One region of the Xanthomonas sp. SS genome, then DNA from elsewhere that is predicted to be linked to it. Evidence: predicted binding sites of a transcription regulator. Region 1 holds the regulator's gene; each other region holds the start of a gene.
The links. Region 1 encodes FliA, which starts transcription of late flagellar genes. Its sites were predicted from a motif close to TAAAGTTTNNCNNNCNNNGGCCGATAA; they were not measured.

Region 1 (2,200 bases):
GCCCGGTGCGCACGATCGCCGTGACCGGCGGCAAGGGCGGCGTCGGCAAGACCAACATCTCGGTCAACCTGTCGATGGCGCTGGCCGACATGGGCAAGCGCACCCTGCTGCTGGACGCCGACCTTGGCCTGGCCAACGTCGACGTGCTGCTCGGGCTGACCCCCAAATTCACCCTGGCCGACCTGGTCGCCGGGCGCTGCACCCTGGAAGAGGTGCTGATCGACATGCCCAACGGGCTGATGGTGGTGCCCGCCGCCTCCGGTCGCCGGCACATGGCCGAGCTGCCGCCGGCCCAGCACGTCGGCCTGGTCAACGTGTTCTCCGAGCTCAAGCGCGAGCTGGACGTGATGATCATCGACACCGCCGCCGGCATCACCGACAGCGTGCTGACCTTCTGCCAGGCCGCGCAGGACGCGGTGGTGGTGGTCTGCGACGAACCGGCCTCGATCACCGACGCCTACGCGCTGATCAAGGTGCTGTCGCGCGAACGCGGCGTGGACCGGGTGCAGATCGTGGCCAACATGGTCCGCGACCTCAACGAAGGCCGCCTGCTGTACGACAAGCTGAGCCGGGTGTGCGAGAAGTTCCTCGGCGACGTGTCGCTGAATTACCTGGGCTGCGTGCCGCAGGACGACTGGCTGCGCCTGGCGGTGCAGCGCCAGCAGCCGGTGGTCAAGGCCTACCCGTCCAGCCCGTCGGCGCAGGCGATCGCCGAGATCGCCCGCCGCACCTCGCGCTGGCAGGCGCCGACCGTGCCGCGCGGCAACGTCGAGTTCTTCGTCGAACGGATCATCCAGCGGGGGGTCGCCGCATGAACGCCGCCGCCCAATACCGCGCCGTGCAGCGCAACAGCTCCAACGACTACATCGCCCAGCATTCGGACCTGGTGCGGCGCATCGCCCACCACCTGGCGGCGCGACTGCCGGCCAGCGTCGAGATCGACGACCTGATCCAGGCCGGCATGATCGGCCTGATCGAGGCCTCGCGCAGCTACGACGCCGACCAGGGCGCCTCGTTCGAGACCTACGCCTCGATCCGCATCCGCGGCTCGATGATCGATGAGATCCGCCGCGGCGACTGGGTGCCGCGTTCGGTGCACCGCCGCGCCCGCGACGCCGCCTCGGCGATCCGCAAGATCGAGCAGAGCACCGGCCGCGCCGCCGCCGCCAACGAAGTGGCCGCCGCGATGGACATGCCGCTTCCCGAATACCTGCGATTGATGGAAGATGCCGCGCGCGGCCAGGTGCTGAGCCTGGAATCGCGGGTCGAAGACCACGGCGAGCTGGACACCATCGCCAAGGGCGGGCCCAATCCGCAGCAGATGCTCGAGCGCAGCGAGTTCGGGCGCGAACTGGGCAAGGCGATCGCGCTGCTGCCCGAGCGCGAGCAGCTGGTACTGTCTCTGTACTACGAACAAGAATTGAACTTGAAGGAAATCGGCGCGGTGCTCGGTGTCAGCGAGTCGCGCGTCTGCCAGATCCACGGCCAGGCCACGGTACGCTTGCGCGGACGCTTGAAAGCGTTCGAAGCGGCAGACGCCGGCCTGGAAGACGAAGAATAAGACCCAAGGGAGTTAGCGGTGAACAAGAACATGCGGATTTTGATCGTGGACGATTTCTCGACGATGCGGCGCATCGTCAAGAATCTGCTCGGCGATCTGGGCTTCACCAACACTGCAGAGGCCGAAGACGGCAACAGTGCGCTGGCTGCGCTGCGCTCGGCACCGTTCGAGTTCGTGGTCACCGACTGGAACATGCCCGGCATGACCGGCATCGACCTGCTGCGCAACATCCGTGCCGACGACAAGCTCAAGCACCTGCCGGTGCTGATGGTGACCGCCGAGGCCAAGCGCGAGCAGATCATCGAGGCGGCGCAGTGCGGCGTGAACGGCTACATCATCAAGCCGTTCACCGCGCAGACGTTGCAGGAGAAGCTGGGCAAGATCTTCGAACGCCTGGGAGCGACCGCCTGATGCAAGCCACCGCCGAACGCAGCGCCCTGATCGAACGCCTGCAAGGTGCGCTGGACGCACTGGAGCGCGGCGACGAAACCGCCTGGCGCAAGGAAATCGACACGCTCGCCGCCTGGCGCACGCGGCCGATGATGCAGGGCCTGAGCCGGCTGGCGCGCGACCTGGGCCAGGCGCTCGGCGAGCTGCCGGTCATTCCCAGCGAAGCCGGCGAACTGGACGACGCCTGCT
Region 2 (2,200 bases), 2.0 Mb from region 1:
AGCAGGCGGTTGAGGTCGCCGATGCTGCGCGCGTCGCGGATGGTCTGCGAGTAGTCGGCGATGCGGTCGTGAAACTCGCTGGTGCTGATCGCCATGCCGTCCAGGTTCTCGACGAAGGACACCATCATGTCCTTCATCGCCTCCTTGGATTCGGCGATACCCTGCTTCAGCAGGCCCTGTTTGTAGATCACCTCGCGCAGGCTGCCGCGCGCTTCCTCGATCGAATAGCGGTCCAGCGGGCCGCTGATCATGTCGCGCACCACCGCGATCTGGCCCTGCAGCCAGCTGGTGTCGTCGAGCAGTTCGCCGACGTTTTCCAGCAGCAGGTCGAACAGGCCCAGCAGCAGCGTCTGCTGCTCCTGGCTGTCGCTGGCGCGCAGCGCGATCTGGTGGCACAGCTCGCGCACGCGCTGCGCCACCGGCTCCAGCGGCAGGCCCGGGCGCCATTGGCGCAGCGCCTCGCCGGTGGCCTCCGCTTCGTTGGCCAGTTCCGGCAGGTTGTGCAGCAGCGAGGCCAGCGCGCCGGCGATCGCCTGGCGCAGCAGGTCGCGCAGGCGTTCGGTGTCGCTGGGCCCGGCCAGCGGATCACCGACGTCGATGGTGCGGATGTACTTGTCGATCAGCTGGCGCAGCGCACGGCCGTAGCTGGGCCAGTCGCCGCTGGCGGCCGCCGATTGCAGGCGCCGGCCCATGTCGCCGAGTTCGCCGTGCAGGCCGGCCATGCCGTCGGCGAAGGCGCCGAGCAGTTCCAGCGGCTGGTGGGCGTGGTTGAACAGGCGGATCAGCGCCGCGGTGGCCGCGGCCGGATCGGCGTGCTCGCCCGCCGCCGCAGGCGCGGCACCATGCGCGCCATGCCGCGCCACCGCGGAAGCGGCCGGTGCCGCCGGTTCGCGCCGGCGCGGCGACAACAGCTTGCGCAGCCCGCCCGTCGGCGGCTCGTCGCGTTGATCCGGCATGCGGACGCTTCCTCCAATAGAACGCACCGCCCTGCCGCAAACGCGGCGCCCATGGCGATACTCAGGAACAGGATATCGGCGCTGGCGGCGTGCGCTTGAGCCGGCGGCGGGCGCCCTACGATCGTCCCGGCGTGGACGAATGTCCACTTGCTCGCTTTCTTGCCGCGTAGACGCCAAGCGCTGCAGGCATCTCCCATCGCGCCATTCCTGCGCGTGCACGAGGCAAGAGAGAACCGGGATGTGCGAAATGTCTACGCTCGGGCGATGACGTAGCGCCGCGGGTGCACAAGCGTGGCCCTGCGGGTGCGCCTGTTCAGGGCGGCAGCAGGCGCGAGGCCCGGCCTGACCATCGATCGGGCGCTGCGCATGCAGCACCGGTTGGCACCCCGGCAGATCCCACGCGACCTGCCCGGATTCGATGACGCGCCCTAGAGCGCGGCGCGGACCTCGTCCAGGCTGGGCGGATTGGCGCCAGCGCGGGTGCAGTTGATCGCCGCCGCGGCCACGCAGAAGTCCAGCAATCGCTGCAGCGCCGGCGCCGACTGGTCCAGCGCGGCGAGCGCGGCCAAGTCGGGCAACTGGTGCAGCAGCGCGGCCTGGAAGCTGTCGCCGGCGCCGACGGTATCTGCAACCTGCACCGCGCGCCCGGCCACGCGCGCCTCGGCGTCGCCGCGCCAGGCCACTGCGCCATCGCCGCCCAGGGTCATCACCACCAGCGACGGACCCTGCTGCAGCCAGCTGCGCGCGATCGCGAACGGATCCTGCTGCGGATACAGCAGCTCGATGTCTTCCTGGCTGACCTTGACCACGTGCGCCAGCGCGATCCAGCGCGCCAGCCGCGCGCGCCACACCGCCATGTCCGGCTCCACCGTCGGCCGCACGTTCGGATCCAGCGAGATCAGCCGCTGCGCGCGTTCGCGCTCGGCCAGCGCCTGGAAGGTGCTGGCGGTGGTCTCGGCGACCAGGGTGTAGGAGCCGAAATGCAGGCCGCCGACCGTGGCGTCGAGCGCCGGCAGGTCGGCCGCGGTCAGCGCGCGGTCGGCGCAGCCGGTGCCGTAGAACGAATAGTTGGGCACGCCCTGCGCGTCCAGCGCGACCATCACCAGGGTGGTCGCCTCGCGCTTGTCGATGCAGTGCTGCAGCGCCACGCCCTCGCGTTCCAGGGTGCTGCGCAGCTGGCGGCCGAGCGGGTCGGTGGACAGGCCGGTGAACAGTGCCGACGGCGTGCCGAGCCGGGCCAGGCC
Region 3 (2,200 bases), 940 kb from region 1:
GCGCGGCGCTGCCGCGCGCGTGCACGATGCGCTCGGGGATGCGTTCGTGGTCGAAGTGGGTGATCTTCTCGCGCAGGATGAAATCTTCCAGCAACGTCGGTCCGCGCGGCGTGGCGCGCAGCGAGTTCTGGTTGTCGGCGATCGGAATGCCCTGGTTGGTGGTCAGCGGCGGATGCGTGCCGCCGGCATGCTGATGCAGTTCGTCGCCGCGACCGCGCTGGTCGGCGACGGCGCTGGTATCGACGGGCGTGCTGGATTTGCTGGGCTTGCGAGGGCTGGCCATGGATGAGCGCTCCGGGGGATGAGGCAGTTACGGCAGAAGGGATTCGCGCTGCAATGGCTGCGGAATGTGCGGGAGAGAGGGGTGTCAGGGGTCCGACCGATGCTGTGCCGGCAGCCGTGAACGATCCGTGCAACCTGTCCGAGCATGGCGTGAGGACGCTGCTGCGGCATGTGTTGCAGTTCGCACAAAGCGCGGACGTGCGAGCGACGTGTATCGCTGAGTTCCGATGCGTCGCGCCACGGCCTGGCGTCGCCCGCGGCGGCTGCGGCGAACCGCGGGCGTGCCCGCTGCCGCTGCCCGTCGGGACGCCGCAAGCGCCGAACGGTGCGGCATTGCCGCTAAGCTGGCGCTACAGGACAGCGCCGCGCGGCCGATAGTGCGTTGCGCGCCGCTCCTTTCAGGGGCCGCGAGCGCGGGGACGGCGCAGCGGCAGCGGCCGATGCAACGCAGCATGGCGTGCGACGGAGACCGAACGTGTTCTTGCCCATCGTCGTCATCGGGTTGTTGCTCGCCCATGCGCTGGCCGCGCAGGCGGGCGGCAGCGCTGCGCCTGCGGCGCAGTGGTGCGGACTGGCGGTGCAGGCGATGGCGGTGCTGGCCGTCTTGCGCCGGCTGCGCCACGCGCCGGCGGTGGACCGCTGGCCGTGGCGGCTGCTGGGTGGCGTGGTCGGGGTGCAGATGCTGTGGACCGGCTGCAACCTGCTGGCGCTGCTGGTGCCGCAGCACGGTCCGACGCTGCAGGTGCTGGGCGTGATGTTTTCCGGCTCGTCGATGGTGCCGGCGCTGTTCCTGATCGCGCGCTCGTTCAACCGGCCGCAGCCGCGATTGGTGGTGGCGCTGGACGCGCTGCTGGCGCTGGTCGGTGCCGGCCTGCTGTTCCTGCTGATCGACCTGGCGCTGTCGTCCAGCAACGGGTTCTCCGAACCCGACGTCAGCCTGATCATCAATCACGCCGATGCGATGGGTCTGCTGCTCGCGTCGATGGCCACGCTGCGCCTGCTCGGCGCCGGCGGCTGCAGCCGCCGCCACTTCTATCTCAGCGCCAGCGCCTACCTGTGGGCCAACGCGGCAGTGACGGCGCTGTACAACCGCATCGAATTGGCCGGGCTGCCGTGGTGGGGTGGGCTGCTGATCGATCTGCCCGGCATGGCGCTGGTGCTGGTGGCGTCGCTGCCGCGGGGGCGCTGGCTGCGCCACGCGCGGCCAAGCATGCGCAGCGCGGAACTGATCGCCGCGTTCGCGCCGATCGTGTTTTCGCTGGCGGTGCTGTTGCTGGCGATCAGCGTGTCGCGGGTGAGCTTCTTCTGGGGCATGGCCGCGGCCACCGCGGCGGTGGCGGTGTACGGCGTGCACGTGGCGTTCCTGCACAGCGAGCACCTGGAAATCCAGCGGCTGAGCCGCCTGGGCACGCGCCGCCTGCAGCAGCAGGTGGCGCGCGATCCGCTGACCGGCATCGCCAATCGGGTCGGCCTGGCGGCGCGGCTGCGCGACCTGGACGGCGGCCTGGACTGTTCGCTGCTGATGATCGACATCGACTTCTTCAAGCAGTTCAACGACAGCCATGGCCACGTGGTCGGCGATGCCTGTCTGGTGGAGGTGGCCACCGCACTGGCCGAGGCCTTGCCCGCGCACACCGCCACGGTGGCGCGCTACGGCGGCGAAGAATTCGCGGTGGTGCTGCCGGACACCGTGGCCGATGCCGCGCATGTGATCGCGCGGCGCCTGCTGGCGACGATCGAGCAGCGGCAGATTCCGCACCCGGCCAGTCCGCTGGGCGTGGTCACGGTCAGCATCGGCATCGCCACCCATCCGGCCAGCGCCGAGGCGGCGATCGATCTGCTGCACCACGCCGACGCCGCGCTATACCGCGCCAAGCGCAACGGCCGCAACTGCTGCGCGCATGCGCAGGACGCGGCG
Region 4 (2,200 bases), 1.7 Mb from region 1:
CGCAGCGTTTCGCCGAACTGCATGCCGGCCGCGATGCGCAGCGCGTGGCCGGCAACCTGTACGCGCGCATCGACATGCTGCAGGCCGGCACGCTGTCGATGCCGGTCACGGTGAGCGAGGAGCGCACGGGCAACGCCTGGGTGTGCTCGCCGCGCACCACCTATGCCGACTACGCCGCCGAGGAGGCCGCACGCTTGTTGCCGCCGGCATTGGCCGCCCCGCTGCGCGGGCTGTGCGGCGGCATCGGCGCCTGGCTGGACTGGGCACGGATCGACCGTGCGGTCACCCTCAACAACTGGCTGCTGTCCACCAATCTGTATCCGCCACTTCCGCCCGAGGGCCTGGGCGGTCTGCTGGACGCCGCGCGTGCACGCTGGCCGGACCACGCGCTGTGGTTTCGCTCGCTCAACCGGGTGGACACGCCGCAGTGGCTGGACGCGCTGCAGGCGCAGGGCTTCACCCTGATCGGCAGCCGCCAGGTGTATCTGTACGACGACTGGCCGGCGCTGCTGCAGCACCGCGACCTGGCCCGCGATCTCAAGCTGACCGCGCGCACCGACCTGCAGCGCTGCGGCAACGACGCGATCGGTGAGGCCGACTACCCGCGCATCGCCGCGCTGTACGCGCAGCTGTACCTGGACAAGTATTCGCGCTGCAATCCGGCCTACCACGCCGACTTCCTGCGCGCCTGGCACCGCGCCGGGCTGCTGCGCTTCGACGGTTTTCGCAGCGAGGACGGCGAGCTGGCCTGCATCACCGGGCTGTTCGGCATCGGGCGCACGCTGACCGCGCCGATCGTCGGCTACGACCTGCGGCAGCCGCAGCGGCTGGCGTTGTACCGCACGCTCACCGCCTGCGGCTTCGAGCATGCGCTGCGCCACGGCCGCCGGCTCAACCAGAGCGCCGGCGCGGCCAGCTTCAAGCGCCAACGCGGCGGTACCCCGGTGATCGAGTACAGCGCGGTGGACGCGCGCCACCTGCCGCTGCGTCGGCGCCAGCCGATCGCCGCGCTCGGCGCGTTGACCGAACGCATCGGCGTGCCGCTGATGCGCCGCTATCGGCTTTGAACGACCGACCTGCCTTTTCCACCATGGTGGCGGCGGCAAGGGACTAAAGGCCGCGCACCCGCCGCCGATACCGCGTCAAGCCAAGCTCCAGCGCCAGGAATCCGGATGGACCGCCCCCCTTCCTATCGACCTGTGCCGCGCCTGCAAAACCAATTCGGCGGCCGCGCGAACGTCACGGTGTCCCGCAAGGTATCTGGAAACGTTTGCAACGCGAAAACCGCTGCAAACAGGCGGCTCGCATATTCTCGCGGCCTTATACTGGGCGGCATCTGAAAATCGTTTGCGGCGTGGATCGGGGGACCTGTGGAATGGATCGCACACCTGGCTCACGCTGGTACCTTGCTGATCGTCAACGCGTTGCTGGCGGCGGTCTCCGCGGCGATGTTCCTGGCCCTGCATTTGACGGCAGGGAAAGCCAGGAACACCAGGGGCTTGCTGCTTCTTAGCCTGAGCTACGGCACATTCGCCGCAGGCTTCGGCACCCTGCTGCTGCCGCGCGCATCGCCAGGGCACCCCGACGCGATGGGGTTGATCGGCAATCTGACCATCGATATCGCCACGGTATTGACCCTGTTCGCGGTGAACGCGTATCTGCGGCGGCCGCTGCTCCAGTTGTGGATCCTGATTCCGGTGGCGGCGATCGGCGCCGCGGAGATCTATTGTCTGCGCGGCGACGGCGACAATCTCAGGGTCATGGTGATCTGCGGCTGCACGCTGCGCGGCCTGCTGACGGTGGCCACGGGCGTGGCCCTGTGGCGCCATGCGGACGAAAGGATTCGAACCGCGGCGCGCTTCACCGCCCTCTTCCACTTCCTGTGGGCGCTGATGCTGCTGTTGCGCATCGCCTGGTGGTCGACCCATCCGTCCGCGGACGCGTCCTACGACCCCACCTCGACCTTCGGCCTGCTCTCGCGCATGGTGTTGACCGCCGTCATCACGCCCGGATTCCTATGGATGCTGACCCGCGAGATGCATGCGGAACTGGAACGCCACGCGTCCCAGGACTCCCTCACCGGCGTCGCCAACCGCCGCGTCATGTGGGAAAAGGGCGAGTCGGCCACGCAGGAGGCGCGCGGCAGGAACTCGCCGATCGCGGTGCTGATGATCGACGTCGACAACTTCAAGTCGATCAA

Region 2: a site for FliA is predicted at 1,029-1,055, ahead of HEP74_RS19625 (GGDEF domain-containing protein). Genes of this name have one in related genera too.
Region 3: a site for FliA is predicted at 634-660, ahead of HEP74_RS14950 (GGDEF domain-containing protein). Genes of this name have one in related genera too.
Region 4: a site for FliA is predicted at 1,112-1,138, ahead of HEP74_RS18575 (GGDEF domain-containing protein). Genes of this name have one in related genera too.

Annotation. Positions count from the first base shown of each region.
Region 1 covers NZ_CP051190.1:2,670,624-2,672,823, forward strand. Annotated here, with positions in the region: gene HEP74_RS11080 (MinD/ParA family ATP-binding protein) at 1-815, shown strand, start outside; gene HEP74_RS11085 (RNA polymerase sigma factor FliA) at 812-1,561, shown strand; gene cheY (chemotaxis response regulator CheY) at 1,580-1,972, shown strand; gene HEP74_RS11095 (protein phosphatase CheZ) at 1,972-2,200, shown strand, end outside.
Region 2 covers NZ_CP051190.1:4,636,999-4,639,198, reverse strand. Annotated here, with positions in the region: gene HEP74_RS19625 (GGDEF domain-containing protein) at 1-956, opposite strand, end outside; gene HEP74_RS19620 (carbohydrate kinase family protein) at 1,385-2,200, opposite strand, start outside.
Region 3 covers NZ_CP051190.1:3,607,600-3,609,799, reverse strand. Annotated here, with positions in the region: gene HEP74_RS14955 (catalase) at 1-283, opposite strand, end outside; gene HEP74_RS14950 (GGDEF domain-containing protein) at 758-2,200, shown strand, end outside.
Region 4 covers NZ_CP051190.1:4,408,479-4,410,678, forward strand. Annotated here, with positions in the region: gene HEP74_RS18570 (hypothetical protein) at 1-1,067, shown strand, start outside; gene HEP74_RS18575 (GGDEF domain-containing protein) at 1,371-2,200, shown strand, end outside.